2 regions of the Paenibacillus sp. DCT19 genome follow, and region 2 is predicted to be linked to the other one. Evidence: predicted binding sites of a transcription regulator. Region 2 holds the regulator's gene; the other holds the start of a gene.

Region 1 (10,878 bases), 1.1 Mb from region 2:
AAACTGCCCAATTCATATAAGAGGTTGTGTATCTTATTTACGGGTAGCGATGACAGATGTTCCTGTCATTTCTTCCGGTTTTGGCAATTGCATCAGGTCAAGAATCGTTGGCGCGATATCAGCCAAAATTCCGCCTTCACGCAAGGTTACATTCGCATCAGTAACGATAAATGGAACAGGGTTCGTTGTATGTGCAGTGAACGGACGTCCTTGCTCATCGAATACCATATCCGCGTTACCATGATCCGCAGTAATCAGCACAACGCCGCCTTTTGCGAGAACCGCGTCTACAACACGTCCCATGCACTCGTCTGTTACTTCAACCGCTTTGATTGTAGGCTCCAGCATACCGGAGTGTCCAACCATATCAGGGTTAGCGAAGTTCAGAATGATTGCATCGTGTTTGTCTGCTTCAATCTCGCGTACACATGCGTCTGCCACTTCATAAGCGCTCATCTCTGGTTGCAAGTCATATGTTGCAACTTTTGGTGAGTTAATCAGTACGCGAGTTTCGCCTGGAAGCTCAACATCACGTCCGCCGCTGAAGAAGAACGTTACGTGCGGGTATTTCTCTGTTTCTGCAATACGCAGTTGTTTTTTGTTGTTCTGTACCAGAACCTCACCCAGTGTATTGTCGAGGTTCTTCGGCGAGTACGCCACATAACCTTCAACCGTCTCACTGAACAGAGTTAGGCACACAAAGTGCAAGCCTTCTGGGAACTTCGGTCCACGATCGAAACCGCGGAAGTCTTGGTTCGTGAATACTTGCGACAACTGGATTGCACGGTCAGGACGGAAGTTGAGGAAGATAACGGAATCGCCGCTTTCTACCAAACCTACCGGCTCACCATCCGCTTTGACGATAACCGTTGGTTCAACGAATTCATCAAATACGGATTTCTCATACGATTCTTCAACCGCTTTGAGTGGATCAGTGTATTTAGGGCCATCTCCATAAACGATAGCGCGGTATGATTTCTCAACTCGCTCCCAACGTTTGTCACGGTCCATCGCGTAATAGCGACCTTGTACCGTAGCGATCTGTCCTACACCAACCTCTTCAATTTTCGCGATCAGTTTTTGCATGAAGTCTTTACCACTGTCCGGCATAACATCACGGCCATCCATGAAGGCATGAATATACACATCATTCATTTCTTCTTTTTTGGCGAGATCCAGCATAGCGAACAAGTGGTCGATGTGACTATGTACGCCACCATCAGACAACAAGCCGTAGAGATGAAGCTTTTTACCGTTTTGTTTCGCTTCGCGTACAGCTTTAACGAGCGTTTCGTTATCGAAAAACTCACCATCGCGAATTGATTTGGAGATACGGGTCAAATCCTGGTAAACGATCCGGCCAGCACCAATGTTAAGGTGACCAACCTCAGAGTTCCCCATTTGCCCTTCTGGCAAACCTACAGCCTCACCGCAAGCAGTGAGTGTTGTGTGTGGGAATTGGCTCATAAAACGGTCATAATTCGGTTTTTTGGCTTGCGCTACCGCGTTGCCTTCCACCGTATTACGAAGACCGAAGCCATCCATGATGATCAGTGCTACAGGTTTTGGAGCTGTCATCTTACTTCGCCCCCTCAACAAGCGCGATGAACGAAGCTGGCTGCAAGCTAGCACCGCCAACAAGTGCGCCGTCGATGTCGCTTTGTCCGAGGTATTCAGTTACGTTCTCAGGTTTAACGCTGCCGCCGTATTGAATACGAACTGCATCAGCAACCTGCTCGTTGTACAGATCTTTCACCAATGTACGGATGTAAGCAATAACTTCATTCGCATCTTGGGAAGTGGAAGATTTGCCTGTTCCAATCGCCCAGATTGGCTCATAAGCAATAACAACTTGTGCTGCTTGCTCTGCGGACAGACCTTCAAAAGCAGCTACCGTTTGCACTTTGCATACGTCTTTTGTTTGGTTCGCTTCACGCTCTTCGAGCGTCTCACCAAGACAGAAGATTGGAGTCAATCCGTGACGGAATGCTGCATGCAACTTTTTATTGACAGTCTCATCGGTTTCCGCAAAATATTGACGGCGCTCCGAGTGACCAATAATGACATAATCCACACCCAGGTCTTTCAGCATGATGCCGCTGATCTCACCTGTGAATGCACCATTATCTTCAAAGTGAAGATTTTGGGCACCAATTTTGATGTTTGTACCTTTAACCGCTTCTACCAGTGTTGGCAGATTCGTAAATGGTGCGCAGATTACAGTTTCCACGCCTTCTACTTCCGCTTTTCCTTTAACCTCCTGAATGAAGTCATTGGATTCGGAAACGGTTTTGAACATTTTCCAGTTACCTGCAATAATCGGTGTTCTCATGGTTTTCAACTCCTTCATGCTATAGCTTAAAACTTATTTGTCGTTCAATGCAACTACGCCTGGAAGCACTTTGCCTTCCATGAATTCGAGTGATGCTCCGCCACCTGTGGAGATGTGATCCATTTTGTCAGCCAATTTGAACTTCTCAGCTGCTGCTGCGGAGTCACCGCCACCAATTACTGTGTAAGCATCAGTTGTTGCGCAAGCTTCCGCCACTGCACGAGTACCGTGGGAGAATGGCTCGATTTCGAATACGCCCATTGGTCCGTTCCATACAACGAGTTTGGAGTTTTTAACCACGTCAGCATAGATCTCACGTGTTTTAGGACCGATGTCGATACCTTCCCAATCTGCAGGAATGTCGCCAACTTCAACGATTTTTGTGTTTGCATTCGCACTGAAATCATCGGAAATTACGATATCCACTGGCAGGTAGAAGTTCTTGCCCAATTTCTTCGCTTTTTCGATGAAGCCCAGAGCAACATCCAGTTTGGATTCATCCAACAGAGATTGACCTACTTCATGACCTTGAGCCTTCATGAACGTGTAAGACAGACCTCCACCGATGATTACGTTGTCTGCAATATTCAACAGGTTGTCGATCACATCGATTTTGTCTTTAACTTTGGAACCACCGATGATTGCTGTGAAAGGACGCTCAGGATTGGAGATTGCTTTACCCAATACTTCAAGCTCTTTTTCCATCAACAAACCAGATACAGCTGGTAGCAAGTGAGCGATACCTTCTGTTGAAGCATGTGCTCTGTGTGCCGCACCAAACGCGTCGTTAACGAAAACGTCAGCCAGTTCAGCAAATTGTTTTGCCAGTTCAGGATCGTTTTTCTCTTCGCCAGCGTGGAAACGAACGTTCTCAAGCAACAATACGTCACCGTTGTTCAGTTCAGCGATTTGAGCTTTAACTGTTTCGCCAACGGAATCGTCAGCTTTAACAACTTTTTTACCAAGCAATTCAGACAAACGCTCAGCAGCTGGAGTCAAACGCAAGGATTCAACCACTTCGCCGTTAGGGCGACCCATGTGGCTTGCCAAAATGACTTTAGCACCTTTTTCGATCAAGAAGTTGATCGTAGGCAGGGTTGCACGAATACGCTTGTCATCTGTAATTTTACCATCTTCGAGCGGCACATTAAAATCTACACGTACAAACGCCCGTTTTCCTGTTAATTCGATATCACGTACACTCTTTTTGTTCATCTGTATTTCCTCCGCACCCATGTATTTTGTGGACCAATGAAGAGCAAAAAACCCTTGTCAATCCTGGTGTTTTTGAGAAATTTGCAAAAGGTTGATATATAAAGAGCGGAAACAATACTCTGTTTCCGCTCTATGTTATTGCAGATATTACTTAATCATTTTTGCAAAGTGCTCCAAAGTGCGAACCAATTGTGCAGTGTAGGACATTTCATTGTCATACCAAGCTACAGTTTTAACCAATTGTTGGTCGCCAACAGTCAGAACTTTAGTTTGAGTTGCATCAAACAGGGATCCGAAAGTGATACCTTGGATATCGGAAGATACGATTTCGTCTTCAGTGTATCCGAAAGTTTGTGGATCGGAAGCTTCTTTCATTACTGCGTTAACTTCTTCAGCAGTAACTTTTTTACCCAATACAGTTACAAGCTCAGTCAGGGAACCAGTAGCTACTGGTACACGTTGAGCTGCACCGTCCAATTTACCTTGCAGTTCAGGGATAACCAAACCGATTGCTTTAGCAGCACCAGTTGTGTTAGGGATGATGTTTTCAGCCGCTGCACGAGCACGACGGAAGTCACCTTTAGGGTGTGGAGCATCCAAAGTGTTTTGGTCGCCAGTGTAAGCGTGAATTGTAGTCATCAAACCTTGAACGATTCCGAATTTGTCTTGCAACGTTTTTGCCATAGGTGCCAGGCAGTTCGTTGTGCAAGATGCGCCGGAGATTACAGTTTCAGTACCGTCGAGGATTTCATGGTTTACGTTGTAAACGATGGTTTTCATGTCGCCAGTAGCTGGTGCGGAGATAACAACTTTCTTAGCTCCACCTTTCAAGTGTTTCTCAGCAGCTTCTTTAGTTGTGAAGAAACCAGTACATTCCAGAACGATATCTACACCGAGGTCTCCCCAAGGCAGTTCTTCTGGGTTGCGGTTAGCCAATACTTTAACTTCTTTGCCGTTCACTTTGAAGAAGCCATCATGTACTTCAACATCCCCATCGAAGCGACCTTGAGTTGTATCATATTTAAGCAAATGAGCCAGCATTTTAGCATCAGTCAAGTCGTTGATTGCTACAACTTCAATGCCCTCTACATTTTGAATACGACGGAATGCCAAGCGACCAATACGTCCAAAACCGTTAATACCTACTTTAATCATGAGTAAGTTCCTCCCAAGTTTTGATTGATTTTTTTTATGAAGCTATATATTCAAGACAGACTGTGAAGTCCGTCAAGACAACAAATTTGAAGTGTTCTAGAAAATTAATTCTCATTCCAGTTCGGCAACGATGACTTTGGCAGCAGCCTCATCAATAATCAAAATATCTTCCTGTCCGAATCTAAGCACGGAGTGAATGGCAGCCGCTTTGCTTTTGCCACCCGCAATTCCGATCACTACATCGGTTCGTTCAATATCTTGAAGTCGCATACCGAGTGTAAGCATGGTGTGAACCACGTTACCCTGATCATTAAAATAATAACCGAATGATTCCGATACGGCTCCTTGCTCCTGAAGCTCTTCCACAATCTCTGTAGCAAGTTTGCGTCGCCGTGCCATCTCCACGGCATCACCGATTCCGTGAATAACGATGCGCGATTGTCTAATCAGCTGTAGAATCTCCTGGACACCCGGATCTTGAACAAGGGATTCATAGGCATGGTCACTAAGCAAATCCGGTACATGCAGGAGTTTGTATTGTGCTCCTACCCGTTTTGCCATCGTGGATGCGATCGTATTGGCCTGAATTTCGAGACTTTCTCCTAGTCCACCGCGTGCAGGGACGAACCAGACACCTTTGAGTGGTGTTGGCGGATTAAGCTGCTCTGCAACTTCAGCCGTTGTTGAACCGCCTGTTACGGCAACAACGTCGTTATCATTCATAATATTGCCGAGAGCCTTCGCTCCGGCCTTGCCCAGTTCCCGTTTGGCAAATGGAGATACGTCCGAATCGCCAGGAACAACGACTACCTTTTGCAGACCGTAGGCTTGCTTGATGCGCTCTTCCAGTTCGGACAATCCGAACAGCTCTTTGGCGACAGGTTCTAACTGCTGCAGCAAATCATGACCTGCCTCGCTGATCTTCATTCCTGTACTGTCAATTTCAATAAGTCCCTGAGCCTTTAATAGATCGGTCTCAGCCCTCAGAACCCGCTCGGTCATCTGCATGGAATTAGCTAACGTTCTTCGTCCAATCACATCCGATAACATGATCTGGTGTAGAATCGTATACCTCTTCTTCAAGACATCCATGAGATCAGGCAGAAGCTGCTTTTGCACTTCTAAAATCTTTCGCATGCTTTCCACTCCCGCAAGCTTCTCGTTCCAAGCTCTCTTTCATGGCCTCAAAATGTCCCGGGTTAACTTTTTAAGTCCCACGTCTATTCTACCTAAAACTGACGCGACATGCAAGTGTTTCAAACGCCCCATTTCATAACGTTTCTCTAAGCTTGTACGCGCTTATTTTCACAATCTTGAGCTTCTAGTAGGTGTTGAATCTGTTTCACACTATATATAGAAGAAAGTCTACATTCTTATCTACATATGGCTTCATTTCTACCTTGCTCAACATGTGCAAAACCTCTTATAGCATGTACTTAAATACATTCTTTATCCACTTATCTTCATCATTATCATTTTCGTTGTATTCCAAACTACGAGGCTGATCATTTGCTTGCATTTCGAACACGCTTAAGATATAATCATTAATGCTGTCACATATTTGAAGCTCATTTGTGTGCAAGCATCCGCGCTACGAAAGAGTAGCCAACAATTCATGTGCGCCCGTGGTCCAATGGATATGACGTAGGCCTCCGAAGCCTGAGATCCAAGTTCGATTCTTGGCGGGCGCGCCATTCTTATTTCGTAGTACATAACCCTTTTAACCAATGAAACCGGAAAGGTTTCTTTTTTTTCAAAGTTAGTTTGACTTTCTTTGACTTTTTGTTTGGAATTGTTTATGATGTGGGTAATACGGTAACAGTTTAAATATAAACACCAATTTAACATTTACATTTCCGAGGAGGTTTTTCACGTGAGTTATATTCCAATGGTCGTTGAACAGAGCAACCGCGGTGAGCGGGCCTATGACATCTATTCCAGATTGCTGAAGGATCGTATCATCTTCCTTGGCAGTGACGTGAATGACGTTGTGGCGAATGCCATTATGGCACAGATGTTATTCTTGGCTGCAGAAGATCCAGAGAAAGACATTCACTTATACATCAACAGCCCAGGCGGATCCATCACAGCCGGTATGGCCATTTACGATACAATGCAATTCATCAAACCAGATGTATCTACAATTTGCGTAGGTATGGCAGCTTCCATGGGTGCATTCTTGCTTAATGCGGGTGCCAAAGGTAAACGTTTTGCATTGCCTAACAGTGAGATCATGATTCACCAACCACTTGGTGGAGCACAAGGTCAAGCTACAGATATCGAAATCCGTGCTCGTCGCATTCTGAAAATGCGCGACACATTGAACCGCATCATCTCCGAGCGTTCCGGTCAACCCCTGGAGCGTATCGAGAAAGATACAGATCGTGACTACTTCATGAGTGCTGCTGAAGCTGCCGATTACGGTATCATTGATAAAGTTATCGAAAGAGTAGGTTCAGAAGGCGTATAATCGCGGAACTCACCTATAAAGTCATAATTTGAAGCCTTCTTGGCTTCTAACTATGAACTAGTAAAATCCCACCATTCTACGAATGGTGGGATTTTTTTGTCATTTTATGATGATGGCAACTGCAATTGCGCGTCGTTAAACTGCCGTTCTATACGTGATAAATCTGATATTTATTAAACATATGATAACGTTTCTGCTCTTACTTTTCAGCAGCTACTCCACTGAATGGCGTTGCACCTTTAGGAAGAACTTCTTTGTACGTGAATGGGAACTCCGGGAACCCTTCAGCATATGCAGTGTACTCATACAGTTGGAAGAACACGACAATGCCCGTTGGCGTAACGTAGAAGTCCTGGTCTTTGTTCAAGCCAGTGTATCCATCCAGATAACCGCCACGTGCTTTAAGCTGAGTTCCTACTTTTTTGCCAAGCGTGTCACGCATCGCTGTATTGTTTTGAAGCACGTCATTCAGCGACAATTCCTTGCCCGTTTCTAGATCAAACGTATGTCCTGAACGGGTCGTCATGCCATGAGCTCCTGCATAATCCTCATAGCGCTGTGTAATGAGTCCCAGCACGCCATTTTCGTTATATGTCACAACATATGTGCTCTCAAAAGCGTACGGGCGATTCGCAGTGGCAGCTCCAAATTCAGTCGCTTGCTTCTTGAAGTCCGCTACAAATGCATCAGCCTCATCCTTCAGCACCTTGTTGATTGCCGCTTGAGCTTTATCATTCGCCAGTCCGCTCACCTGCGGATATTGGATATCCACTTCAGCATTTTTGACAGTCGCTTTCACCGTAGCTGCTTTTACCGTTACATTATTCTGCTTCACTTTGCTAAGTGTTAACGTCTTCGCTTGCCCATTCCAGCTTCCCTGAACACCCAGATAATCTCTCATCGCTGAGAAAGGAATGTATAACCGCCCCTGAATCAACTTCGCCTCAACGCCCGGATAGTAGTTATTCACTCTAAGCATTGGTGATCCATCAGCTAGACTAATTTTCATCTTATTGTTAGCTGCGGTCAGCGTATACTCTTTGTTCTTCGCGTCATATGTTAACGTTCCACCTGCAACATCTTTGACCGCAGTTAGAGATACCCATGTAGATCCACCCTGCAGAAGGCCTTTTTGAGTCAGCGTTTTACCTGCCGATTTCAGTGTTACTTCCGTTGGAGTCGTTACTTTAGTTGAGACCGAAGCCGCTTGAACCGAACTTTCCTGCCACCCTGCTCCACTACCTACAATAATTCCAGCCGCCAGCAACGCACTCGTCCATTTCTTCCATGATGTCATATATAAAAACTCCTCTCCATAATTCACACTAAGGGTTCATTGCGTATGTATTTTGAACGATAATGCCTCATACGCTCACCTCTTTATTATAATTAACCCATTTGAGGAAAGGTTTACAGCTCCAGTTACAATCTTGACGATAAAGTTGAAATAAATTACACCGAAAATGACCGTTTTGTCACGAACATATATACAAAAACGATACTAAATGAACGATAAATAGAGGTCTGCCTATCCAATAATTCATTAAACAACATCAGTAAACTCACCGATATTATGAATTAGGGTTAACCCGCACACCTTTTGAAAAAAAGACAATATGAGAAGAGGAAAGAGGAAACGTTATATGATTATTAGGAAATGTATTGCCCTGTTGTTGATCTGTTCCCTATTGCTCACAATTTATCCCGAGACTGGACATTCAGCAGCAACTACAGAAGGCAGCAAGGAAAAAGTAAGACACCGCACAACCTACATATTTGATGAAAGACAACAGCAGGTCACTGTACGAACAACGGTAATTAGTTATGACACAGGTGTGAAAAAGGTTAAGGAGTATGATTTCAGCGACTCATCGTTGCAGCCCTCTTCATATCGATTCACTTCGACTAACGGATTCAACCAACAAGACGGTGTTGTCGTAGACACTCCACAAGGATTGAAGGCATATACATTAGCCTACCTGAACACAGGTGCCGTCATTTATGAATATGACTATGCCTCCATTAAGCTTCGCAAAATCACAGAGATCAAATCCAACAACTGGCTCAAACTTTGGGCCAAACAAGGGCTGTACTCCGTAAGATCGGATAACGGTGATACCCAGTACTATTCCCTTGTAGATAACAAACGAGTTTTATCCAATGGCAGCATCATTACTAGCCAAGATGTGACAAATACTAAATTCAGTACAAGCAGTTCAGCTGCGTCCACACCTCTCGGTGCATACTGTCCTGACGTAAAATTCACCGGTTGCTTTATCCTCTTATTTGGCGGATTAAAGGGTAGCCCAGTGAAAGTAACCAAAAATGACATTGTGTACGACACCAAACAACCTGTCTCCAGTAAGACGTTTATGGCAGGCGACACAAAAATCAAGTGGACTAGTACTTATAAAGAACAGACCTACCGTGCGGTTGTAGAGGGGATTCGCGGCGGAAAAGCGACCTCACTTTTCAAAGGCGAAGTCAGAGATGTAAAAACGTTCGTCTCGCCTAATCTTAAGTATTTGGTTCTGATTGCTGATCCCTCGGTAGGAATTAAGAAAACCAAGGCTAGCAAGGTGCTTGTATATGATCTCAAAACATTGAAGCAGGTTCGATCCTACGAAAGCTTGTACCGGGCGAGCGTGGAAGGGATACAATGGGCCTCAGATGATTTGTATGTCATCGATTATTATTTCTCTAACCCACAGGCATACCCACCTTCCTTCTACTATATTCCGGAAGGAAAACACTTTAAGATTGAGTACAGTCATTATAGAGATTGGGTCAATTATTGGGATTCCTTCTCTTATGAGGGCATGTTTTTTTTAACACTACCTGTAGCGATTACTTCTGGTGAAGGTGTACTTCGTTATAACGGACAACCTACGTTCTACATGAACGGCTTGTATTATGTTCCTTTAGAGGAGTTCACGAATGCCTTTCATATCCAATATGAAATCCAAGGGGGAGACCTGCTATTCAAGCGGAATAGTAGAACCAGTAAGCTCGCCGTCAGTCAAAGCAAGCAACAGGTTGTCGGGGGTAAGGTTTATCTTCCACTGGGGCAATGGAACAAGGATCTCGGGCTTAAGGTATCCATTGCAAGCAAACATGTCATGAATACCGAGCTGCAATTCAGTGATGAGGAACGCAAAACGGATGCTGCAATGACACCTGCACCGCTCCCTTATCGGGCAACTGTAGAAGAAGTGAAGCAGGTGGCCGGGGATTATACTTCTTTCGTAGGTACCCAGCCTTATGAGATGAGTGATGCAGATCGCGCTGCATTTCGTAATATAGAAGTTGTGTTGAATCACAATCGTACGTTACGAATTCGGATGCAGAATTATAAGAGTAATGGACAAACGCTCCATGTGAAGATATTAAGTAACGATTACAGCAAAGTGTTAATGGACATTCCCGTGGATATGGTCAATAGATACGAGGCAACATCCACTGCTATACCAACCGATGTATTGGAAAACGGAGTAGCAACCATCGCCATTCCTTACAATTCAGAGGTGTATCTTGCATATAAGCTACAACTACCGGTCTTTGACCCTAATCGATTTTAAGCTATTAGCATCCACTTAAAACTTTACGATTACCGCAAATAAATCTTAATTTCGCCCACTTGCAATACATTAACCCGTTAAGCTTTTTCATGGGCAAAACAATGTAGACCTCATCTACGATACAAATA
Region 2 (10,878 bases):
AGTACGCTAAGTTTACAGGCTTTTCAGGATCAAGTTTCTGAGCTGTTATTGCGTCACCGCAGTTTGATTGATGTGCTGTCCAAAACGGGACAAGCCGGGGCTTCGGTCAACCGTGCCGTATCCAAGGCCATTACCGAATGCGGCTGCATTGAGCTGCACGCTACGAAGCAACAGTACGCCCCTGAGAGTGGTATTGCTCAGACCAAGGGTTTACTGGAGACGCATGTCGAAGGTGAATTGTGCGAGAATTGTAAAGAGGTTATCAGTTCCGAATTAGGACGCAACCTGTTTTATATGTCTGCTCTCTGCAATCTCTTGGACATCAACATGGAAGAGGTCGTGAATCACGAGTCACAGAAATGTTCGACGTTAGGGATGTTCAATTTGTCATAAACAATGCATCATCATTGCACAAAGTTGGTTGTTACCGTATAGATTGGAATAACGAGAAAAAGCACGTGACTCCGAAGTCGGAGCACACGTGCTTTTTGCATTATTCAAACACTTTATAGCATATAAGTGATCTCTGTATATTCTTTTACCGATCCGAACGAGGAGACTTCTCTTCTTTACGTTTCTTAGCTCGGTTACGGGAGGCTACTGTGCGTAAATTATGCTTCATTCCGTATAAGGCATACAGCACAAGCGGAATAAAGATTAATTTGGATAACTGTTCTGGGAAAATAACCGCTACGGCTACTGCAAAGGCAATCACCCATGGAGCAATCCAGATCGCTTTACGAGGTAGGCCTACCTTTTTGAAGTTAGGGTATTTAAGTGAGCTCACCATCAGATACGACAACAACAATGTGGCAATGATCATACTGATCGGTCCGATATCTTTGTTAAACAAGGATAACGTCGCTAGCACTCCACCCGCCGCTGGAATCGGCAGACCAGTGAAATACCCCGGAATTCCCGGGCGTACATTAAATCTAGCCAAGCGAATCGCACCACAGATGGGAAAGCTCGCTGTTGCAATCCAAGCTAGTACAGGGGAAGCATCTTGAAATGAAACCATAAACACAATCAGCGCTGGAGCAGCACCAAACGATACCATATCCGACAGAGAGTCCAGCTCCTTGCCGAATTCACTCTGGGCATTCAATGCTCGTGCCACCCGTCCGTCCAGACCATCCAGTAACATCGCGACAATAACCATAATCGCTGCTAAACTGTAGTTTCCCTCAATTGCAAGTAATATTGCCATCATTCCAAGAAACAGATTACCTAAGGTAAAGAGATTCGGAATGAATCTGGTTAACATCGTTGTTTCACCTCATCATCTTCAAGCCGTTATAGGCACACTCTTACATCTGTCTGTCGATAAACATTTGCTCCTGTAGCCGCTTCAGACCTTCCTTGATTGTGCGGGCACGCACTTCACCAATTCCATCTACTTCATCCAACTCTTCAATGGTTGCCATAATAACTTGAGGCAACTGTTCAAATTGATCCACCAGGTTATGAATGATGACATTGGGCAGACGGGGTATCTTATTTAATACCCGGAATCCACGTGGCGCAACCGAGTCCTCAGACGTCGCTGCTGATGAAGGATATCCGAGCAAACGTACAATATGATGTGCATCAAGCAGTTCATCATCCGACAATCTCTTCAGACCCACAATAATTTCGCGAATCTTGTCATCACTATCGTCGCGTGCATAGTCTTTATAGAGCAACCATGCCTCTTCTTCCGTTGTACCCACCAGCTCTTCCATTTGCATGGAGATCAGTCTTCCTTCATTGCCTAACTCATGAATATATCGTTTAATTTCCGTTTTGATCCGCATCACCATTTCTGTCCGCTGAATAACATTCACGACTTCGGGAATGGTCACCTGTTCTTCAAATTCTGAAGCACTTAGGTTGGTTAGAGACTGCGTCAAAACGGCTTTGTATTTCTCCAACGTTTGAATCGCCTGATTGGCCTTAGTCAAAATTACACCAATCTCTTTCAGCGAATATCTGAGTGTTCCCTGATACAGAGTAATAATATTCCGACGTTGAGAGATGGACACTACCAATTTGCCCGTTTGCTTTGCTACGCGCTCCGCTGTACGGTGACGAATCCCTGTTTCTGAAGAAGATATAGAGGAATCTGGGATTAGTTGAGTATTCGCGTATAAAATGCGTTTCAAATCCTCACTGAGGATAATGGCACCATCCATCTTGGCAAGCTCATACAGATAGTTCGGAGAGAAATCACAATTAATTGAAAATCCCCCGTCAACCACTTCCATCACTTCAGGGCTGTATCCTACAACAAGCAGTGCCCCGTTTTGGCGCGCAGCACGTTCTCCAGACCTTCGCGGAAAGGTGTACCTGGTGCGATCAACCTTAACAACTCATTCATATTATCCAGTTGGCTCGAATCTTTCATCTTGTTATGCCCCCTAATCTAAAGCGACCGCTAGTGCATCTGCCACGGTATTCACACCGATCAGTTGTATCCCGCGAGGATGTTTCCAGCCCTTTAAGCTTTTTTCTGGTAAAATGACTCGTTTGAAGCCAAGCTTCTCGGCTTCTTTCACACGTTGTTCGGCTCGTGATACAGCTCGAACTTCACCCGTCAAACCAATTTCGCCAAATATGACATCATCCGGTTTGGTTGGTACATCTCTTAGACTTGAAGCGATGCTTATTGCAACCGCCAAATCCACAGCAGGTTCATCTAAGCGTACGCCCCCGCAACATTAAGATAGGCATCCTGGGTTTGCAGAAACATCCCCATGCGCTTCTCCAATACAGCGATGATCAGGTTTAACCGGTGATGGTCTATGCCTGTCGCCATACGACGCGGAGATGGGAAATGAGTGGCAGAGATCAATGCCTGTAGCTCCACGAGTAAGGGACGTGTGCCTTCCATGCTTGCTACAACTGTAGATCCAGCAACGCCGAGTGGACGTTCGGACAGAAAGAGCTCTGATGGATTACCGACTTCACGAAGCCCATCTTCACCCATTTCAAAAATACCGATCTCATTCGTGGAACCAAAACGGTTCTTCACCGCCCGCAATAAACGATACGTATGATGACGCTCCCCTTCAAAATAGAGTACACAATCCACCATATGTTCTAGCATACGTGGTCCGGCAATGGCACCTTCCTTGGTAACATGCCCCACGAGAACCGTTGCAATGCCTCGGCCTTTGGCAATTCGCATGAACCTTGATGTACATTCCCTTACCTGGGCTACACTTCCCGGTGCACTGGTAACTTCGGGCAAATATACCGTCTGAATCGAGTCGATGACAAGAAAATGCGGCTGGATCTGCTCCACCGCTTCCTCAACACGTTCCATATTGGTTTCACACAGCACATACAGCTCAGGAGATAGTGCGCCAAGACGATCTGCTCTTAATTTGGTCTGTTTTACTGATTCCTCGCCTGATACATACAACACACGCAATCCTGAATGTGTCAACGCATGAGACGTCTGCAACATTAATGTTGATTTTCCAATTCCCGGGTCTCCGCCCACCAGAACGAGAGAACCTGGAACGATCCCGCCACCCAATACACGGTTCAGTTCTCCGATTCCAGTCTGCACTCGCGGCTCCTGACCGCTATCTATATCTATGATAGGAAGCGGTTTATCTTTACTGTCAAAAAGGGGAGAATTCCTCCCTTGTGTTTTGACCACCGTTTCAGTTTCTTCTATCATTGAATTCCATGACTGACAACCTGGACACTTACCATACCATTTGGGGGCTTCATAGCCGCATTCCGTACATTGAAACTTGGTTTTTACTTTGGCCACTTCAGCACTCCTACCATTTATTTTATAACAGCATTTTGCATTATTCGACGAATTTTGCCCCGACTTCCTAACGCGCAGGGTTAATAAAAGTTTACCATTGTTTGAGATTTTTCGTAAAGGATTATCGTAAACTTTACACATGTTCCTGAATTTTCTACACCTGTTATTGCCACTGCCTCATTGATAAGAAGTCAAATTGCTCAGATTGCAAAAAAAGACCTCTCTGGCATAAGCCAGAAAGGTCCTTTGTCATTCCCATGAATCTATTTCACGAATGATCCAGATTGGATTACTTCGTTTCGATCTCTTCTGTGGATGGAACAATATCTTTTTTAGTTACAGACAAGGCGCCATTATCCTCATCAATCAACAAGGAATCACCTTTAACTACATTGCCTGTAAGCAATTCTTCTGACAATTTGTCTTCGATATGCTTCTGGATTGCCCGACGTAGTGGACGCGCACCATAAGCTGGATCGAAGCCCGCTTTGGCAAGGAATGCCTTCGCATTGTCCGTAAGCTCGAAGTCCACTTCGTATTCACGTAGGCGTTTCCGAAGTTCTTCACTCATGAGTGTAACAATCTCAGCAATGTGTTTTTCTTCGAGAGAATGGAAGACGATAATTTCATCAATCCGGTTAAGGAATTCTGGACGGAAGCTTTTCTTCAGCTCATCCATAACTTTACCCTTCATGTTGTCATAATCCGCTCCTGCATCTACCACAGCAGTGAATCCGAGTGTAGAGTTACGTTTAATCGCTTCTGCACCCACATTGGATGTCAGGATGATCAACGTGTTGCGGAAGTCAACTACGCGGCCTTTGGAATCTGTGAGACGACCATCTTCAAGCACTTGCAACAGAATGTTGAACACTTCTGGGTGTGCTTTTTCGACTTCATCCAAGAGCACAACGGAGTACGGTTTGCGACGAACTTTCTCCGTCAACTGACCGCCTTCTTCGTAACCGACATATCCTGGAGGCGCTCCGACCAATCTTGATGTGGAGTGTTTCTCACCATACTCAGACATATCGATACGAATTACTGCATTCTCATCACCAAACATCGCTTCAGCTAGCGCACGAGCCAGCTCGGTTTTACCAACCCCAGTAGGACCGAGGAAGATAAATGAACCCATTGGACGTTTCGGATCCTTCAGACCAGCACGAGCACGACGTACTGCACGGCTGACCGATTTAACAGCTTCATCTTGACCGATAACACGTTCATGGAGAATTTGCTCCAGGTTCATCAAGCGCTGCGTTTCTTCTTCTTTCAGCTTGTTCACCGGAATTCCAGTCCAGTTGGCTACCACTTGTGCGATATCCTCAGGAGTTACCTCAGAATCCGTGCGACCTTGTTTTTCTTTCCATTGGTTCTTCGTTACATCTAGCTCTTCACGGATTTTTTGTTCCGTATCACGCAGGGCTGCTGCTTTCTCGAACTCCTGGCTTTGCACCGCTGCATCTTTCTCCTTGCGGATATCTTCAAGACGGCTCTCCAGTTGTTTCAAGTTTGGCGGTACTGTATATGAGTTCAACCTTACTTTGGAACCCGCTTCATCGATCAAGTCGATCGCTTTGTCCGGCAAGAAACGGTCAGTAATATATCGATCAGACAATTTAACCGCCTGTACAATTGCTTCATCTGTGATTTTCACACGGTGATGGGCTTCATAACGGTCACGCAAGCCGTGCAAAATTTGAATAGCTTCTTCTGGGATGGTTGATCCACCGTAATAGGTTGGAAACGACGCTCAAGCGCTGCATCTTTTTCAATATATTTACGATATTCATCCAGCGTTGTTGCACCAATGCACTGCAATTCTCCACGTGCCAGAGCCGGCTTCAAAATGTTAGAAGCATCGATTGCACCTTCTGCTCCACCTGCACCGATCAAGGTATGCAACTCATCAATAAACAGGACGATGTTACCCGCTTGGCGAATCTCATCCATTATTTTTTTCAAGCGATCTTCGAATTCACCACGGTATTTCGTACCCGCTACAACTGAACCCATATCCAGTGTCATAACGCGTTTGTCACGCAATGTTTCTGGAATTTCGTTTGCAATAATTTTTTGGGCAAGTCCTTCAGCAATCGCTGTTTTACCTACCCCTGGTTCACCGATCAATACCGGATTGTTCTTCGTACGACGACTCAGCACTTGAATTACGCGCTCAATCTCTTTGCTACGCCCGATAACAGGATCAAGGTTGTTTTCCTTCGCATAGGCCGTGAGGTCACGAGCCAGGCTGTCGAGTGTTGGCGTGCTAACATTAGCAGGTGTTCCGTTATGACTTGATACCGCTTCGCTGCTACCCAGCAATTGAAGAACTTGCTGACGAGCTTTGTTCAAGCTAATACCTAAGTTGTTAAGTACACGTGCTGCTACACCTTCACCTTCACGGATCAATCCAAGCAAGATGTGTTCTGTTCCTACATATGTGTGACCCAATTTGCGGGCTTCATCCATAGATAGCTCAATTACTTTTTTCGCACGAGGCGTATATGCAATGTTAGTAGGTTGCTCCTGACCACGGCCAATCAGCGTTTCTACTTCATCCTGAATTTTTTCCAATCCGAGTCCCAGGCCGATCAGCGCTTTGGCTGCAATACCTTCGCCTTCACGAATGAGGCCGAGCAAAATGTGCTCAGTACCGATGTTATTATGACCGAGACGGACAGCTTCTTCCTGCGCTAATGCGAGTACCTTTTGGGCACGTTCCGTAAATCTTCCAAACATCATATCTCCTGCACCTCCATGGTTTTGGATAAAACGGGTTAGAGCCCCTTGAAACAAGCTCTTCCACCGTATTCTTTATAACACGTTGTCTGCAGCCATGCTGCGAATAAAATCATTCAGCTGTTCACATCAATTATTGCAGCTTCGTTGCAAATACCTTGATGCAAATTGCCATATTATATAAAAGCTGCAATTGCAGCGTGAAACCTCATTTATAAATCTGAAAAGGCTAACTTACTTTGCTGGGTTGATCGTATCACGAATGAGCTGAGCACGGTAGATATCTCGTTCATCTGTACGCATATCTTCCCCGAATGTTTTCTGCAAGAAACCAGGCTGAGTCATTACGTTCAGCTCGTTCATCACCGGTATAGTGAGTCCTTCCAACAGACCTAGATCTACACCAAGACGAACGTCGGAGAGACGCTGTGCAGCTTCCTTCGAGTCGACTATGGCTGCGTGAGACAGTATGCCATAAGATCGCATAACCCTGTCCGTAATACGCAGTCTTGAGTCGGTGATCAGTCGTTCTCTAGCGGTACGTTCATGTCCAATCATCTGTAACACAACACTGTGCAGATTTTCGATAACTTCTTGCTCGGTCTGTCCTAGCGTGATCTGGTTAGAGATCTGGAATAGGTTGCCCATTGCTTCGCTACCTTCACCGTAAATCCCGCGGACAGTAAGCCCTACCTGGGAAACCGCCGTTAGAATACGTCCAATCTGTTGTGTCATGACAAGAGCCGGCAAATGCATCATTACGGATGCCCTTACACCTGTACCGACATTGGTAGGACAGCTGGTCAAGTATCCTCTACGATCATCAAATGCATAATCCACATGCGCTTCAAAAGCATCATCTATCGCAGAAGCTTTCTCCCAAGCTTCTTTCACCTGGAACCCCGGATAGAGGCATTGGATCCTAAGATGATCCTCTTCATTAATCATGATACTGACAGACTCATCCTCACTAAGGATGACAGCACCGTTCTTGGATTCATTCGCTAGACTGGGACTAATCAGATGTTTCTCCACCAACACACGTTTGTCGAGCTCATCAATATCGATTAGATCCAGTGTGTGAAAATTTCCAAAAGCATGAACATCGTCGTATTGAAGTACTTCGCTCAGCTTATTCAGCACTTCCTCCGATTGCTCATTGGATGCAAGCATCGGAAATGGATAATGCTGCAGGTTGCGTGCGATCCGGACACGGCTGCTAATGACGATTTCTGAATCAGCCGCATCACTGCGCATCCAATCGCTGAGCGCCTTCTCTGTAAAAGGCAGATTAGGCATTACGCATCCCTCCTACTCATGACAAACTTTACTCCTGTGCTATTTCTTTTTCAAGTTCTCTGATCTGGTCACGAATTTGAGCAGCTTCTTCGAATTCTTCTTGCGTGATACTTTCTTGAAGAGTACGTTTCAAATCTGCAATTTGTCGTTTCACCTTGATACGACCACCAGCCCGTGCAGGTACTTTACCTACGTGGGAGGTGCTGCCATGCACCCTTTTGAACAACGGGTCTAGACGGCTATCAAAATATTTATAGCATGAGCTACAGCCGAACCGGCCGATTTTACTAAATTGGGAATACGTCATGCCACATTCTTCACATCGAAGGGATTGAGCAGGTGGTGTTCCTGCTGATCCACCTTTGCCAGATGGGTCGAAATCAAGCAGACCGGACAACAAGTTATGAATGGAGAATCCACCTGCTGTTCCAGGAATCATTTCCCCTTTTTCACGAGCACACGACTCGCAGATATGAAATTCCGTCTTCTCTCCGTTCACAATCTTCGTGAAATGAAGTGTAGCCGGACGATTATTGCATTCTTGGCAAAGCATTGATGTACCTCCTTTGGTCCCGATAGTTTTCATTTACCGAGCAAAGATATTAACATCGCCTTCAACATTCTGGCACGAATTTGATCCCGGTAAGGAAGTTTGACCAAAATAATTTCTCTCGATACAGCCGCCCGCATCAACCCCGCCTCTCGTTTGCTCAAGAAACGTGCTTCCTCTAGTTGGTAGATTAGACCTTCGGCAGCAGTCTGCCCGATCTCATCTCCAATACTATGATGCAAATGGTTATGCAGTGCTGAGTGAGCAGGTAGTTCGATCCGTTGAATACGTACATAACCACCGCCACCGCGTTTGCTTTCCACCAGATAGCCCTTCTCTAGGGTAAACCGGGTGCTGATGACGTAATTAATCTGAGAAGGCACGCATGAGAATTGGTCTGCCAGATCATTACGCTGAATTTCAACCATTCCTTCGGGACTTTCATGCAGAATACTCTTCAGATATTGTTCGATAATATCAGAGATATTACGCATCCACTCATCCTCCACTGTCTGAAACGTTAAGTCAATAAGGACCCACACGCCCCTACAGAGTGCACCTTCTCATCCCATTTAACCATTCCGTAAAACACCGAATCTGGATACAACAAGTGTTACCGGGAGAGTATAGGCCGCTCGAAGGTCCTTTGATACTGCTTGTTCCGCAAAGAAAAGTGTAGTCGCACTTTACTCAGCGAATGGCATAAGAAAGTCAAACAAAATGATGATCTCAGTTGACTTTGACTTTCTTTGACTTTATATACATTATAGCATATTTTGTGATTTTGCCAAGTGGGGTCACTATTCATTTTTTACGATTTTACACGAAATATTCTTTGGACACAAAAAAACCTCTCCAAAAGAGCTGGAGAAGTCCATTTGTCTTACCGTTACGCCTTCATGCTATATCAGGTGATTTCATGAGAGCCATCAGTGCTTCACTTAAAATAAGCCTTATAATCTCTTGATCAATCAATCTAATACTTTAGAAGAAATCAAGTAAATACGTTTCCCGTAAAGGAATTGCATTCTCCAAAGCATTAACCGCTTCAGCAGACCCATGAATTCTGCCTATCTTAGCCATTTCATCCGGTCTTCGGTATCCCATCAACACAGCAGTAAGGGATTGAATATCTATTTGTATCGTCCGATCTTCAGAAACAGGTTCGGAAGCCTTCCAGATTGAAGCCGTTCCATTCATGGCAACATTTAATTGCCACACACCTTCGTTCCAAGGTGCATGAGCATCCTTAACCTGAAGAGCAATCTGTACGGGGAATCCTGACTGGCGAACGGATACTGAGAAATAAATTGCTCCACACTCACGATGCGCGCCATAAAATAAGGAACAATCTCTTGCTGAATGCGTGGATTATCCAATTGAAAAGCAAGGGTATCACTTGCTGGTGCTTGTAATGTAACTTCTTCAATCATGGAATCATGATTGGCTATAAAGGTCCATAGAGCTTGTCTCGCTTCTTCATTCAGATGAATGATCTCATCGATCGCGAACTTACGCTCCTTGACCTCGTATAATATATACCCTTGCGCTTGCCCAGTTTCATCATAATATACGGCCTTCTGACTGGTTCCCTCCGTAAGCACCGAGTCTTTCCACCACGCATCGTCACGGATCAACATTCCGTTATAGCGCTCCGCATAAGCATTATATACGCTTTTTAAAACATCCAGATCCGGATTGCCTCTGCGCAGCGTTCCAGATGTTGGTTTTTTGGCAGGCAAATGCGACGCAGGTACTTTATATTTTTTGTATTCAATGTATGTTTCCCAACCATACTTCCGATAAAAGGCAAACGCAAACGGATGCAGGAACGAAATACTCTGTTTGTTGCGATTCATTTCTTCCAATGTGTGTTTGAGCAAACCAGCTACCCAGCCCTTGCGTCTGTACTCTGGCCACGTAGCTACACCTGCAATACCACCCATGTCGAATGACCGACCATGAATATACGTTTGAAAAGGGATAATGTGAAGCTTGGCACCTAGAGTGCCATCATCATACACTCCCCATACATCGTGTTTTGCAAACTGTTTTTGACGCTTCTCTCTCTGTTCCTCTTTCATTACAAATTGAAACGCATACTCAGAAAGCGCCATGCACTCATTGAAAGCGTCTGCTGTTAATTTACGAAATTCCATCTCATTCTGCACCCCGTTCTCTAGAAAATGATGAAATCATCCCAGTCTGTGGTCTGATCTGTAATGTAGTCTTCTCTATGAGTGTGTCAGAGGAGTTCTATAAAGTCAAATAAGAGGCGCCTAAGCGCCCCTTAAATACGTATATACACAGTATTATTATAAAAATAAGATGATCTACCTAGAAAAATATAAAAACCACCACCGAATAACATCGGCAGTGGTTCTTCGCTTGGCGGCGTCCTACTCTCCCAGGACCCTGCGGTCCAAGTACCATCGGCGCTAGAGGGCTTAACGGTCGTGTTCGGGATGGGTACGTGTGGAACCCCTCCGCCATCGCCACCAAACGCGTAGCTTACATT

Evidence for each region. Region 2 encodes CtsR, which represses protease genes until heat stress. Its sites were predicted from a motif close to ATGGTCAATAAAGGTCAAACA; they were not measured.
Region 1: clpP (ATP-dependent Clp endopeptidase proteolytic subunit ClpP) is a predicted target of CtsR. The motif match lies at 6,464-6,484, and genes of this name have one in related genera.

Annotation. Positions count from the first base shown of each region.
Region 1 covers NZ_CP029639.1:189,348-200,225, reverse strand. Annotated here, with positions in the region: gene gpmI (2,3-bisphosphoglycerate-independent phosphoglycerate mutase) at 34-1,578, opposite strand; gene tpiA (triose-phosphate isomerase) at 1,580-2,332, opposite strand; gene pgk (phosphoglycerate kinase) at 2,366-3,547, opposite strand; gene gap (type I glyceraldehyde-3-phosphate dehydrogenase) at 3,695-4,702, opposite strand; gene DMB88_RS00925 (sugar-binding transcriptional regulator) at 4,814-5,839, opposite strand; tRNA gene DMB88_RS00920 (tRNA-Arg) at 6,322-6,396, shown strand; gene clpP (ATP-dependent Clp endopeptidase proteolytic subunit ClpP) at 6,576-7,172, shown strand; gene DMB88_RS00910 (stalk domain-containing protein) at 7,372-8,469, opposite strand; gene DMB88_RS00905 (hypothetical protein) at 8,816-10,750, shown strand.
Region 2 covers NZ_CP029639.1:5,794,113-5,804,990, forward strand. Annotated here, with positions in the region: gene DMB88_RS26550 (nucleoside triphosphate pyrophosphohydrolase family protein) at 1-393, shown strand, start outside; gene pssA (CDP-diacylglycerol--serine O-phosphatidyltransferase) at 539-1,267, opposite strand; partial or broken gene disA (DNA integrity scanning diadenylate cyclase DisA) at 1,311-2,386, opposite strand; partial or broken gene radA (DNA repair protein RadA) at 2,400-3,766, opposite strand; partial or broken gene DMB88_RS26570 (ATP-dependent Clp protease ATP-binding subunit) at 4,056-6,514, opposite strand; gene DMB88_RS26575 (protein-arginine kinase McsB) at 6,746-7,810, opposite strand; gene DMB88_RS26580 (protein-arginine kinase activator protein McsA) at 7,839-8,363, opposite strand; gene DMB88_RS26585 (CtsR family transcriptional regulator) at 8,393-8,854, opposite strand; gene DMB88_RS31600 (sterol carrier protein domain-containing protein) at 9,345-9,581, opposite strand; gene DMB88_RS26590 (GNAT family N-acetyltransferase) at 9,569-10,519, opposite strand; rRNA gene rrf (5S ribosomal RNA) at 10,747-10,863, opposite strand.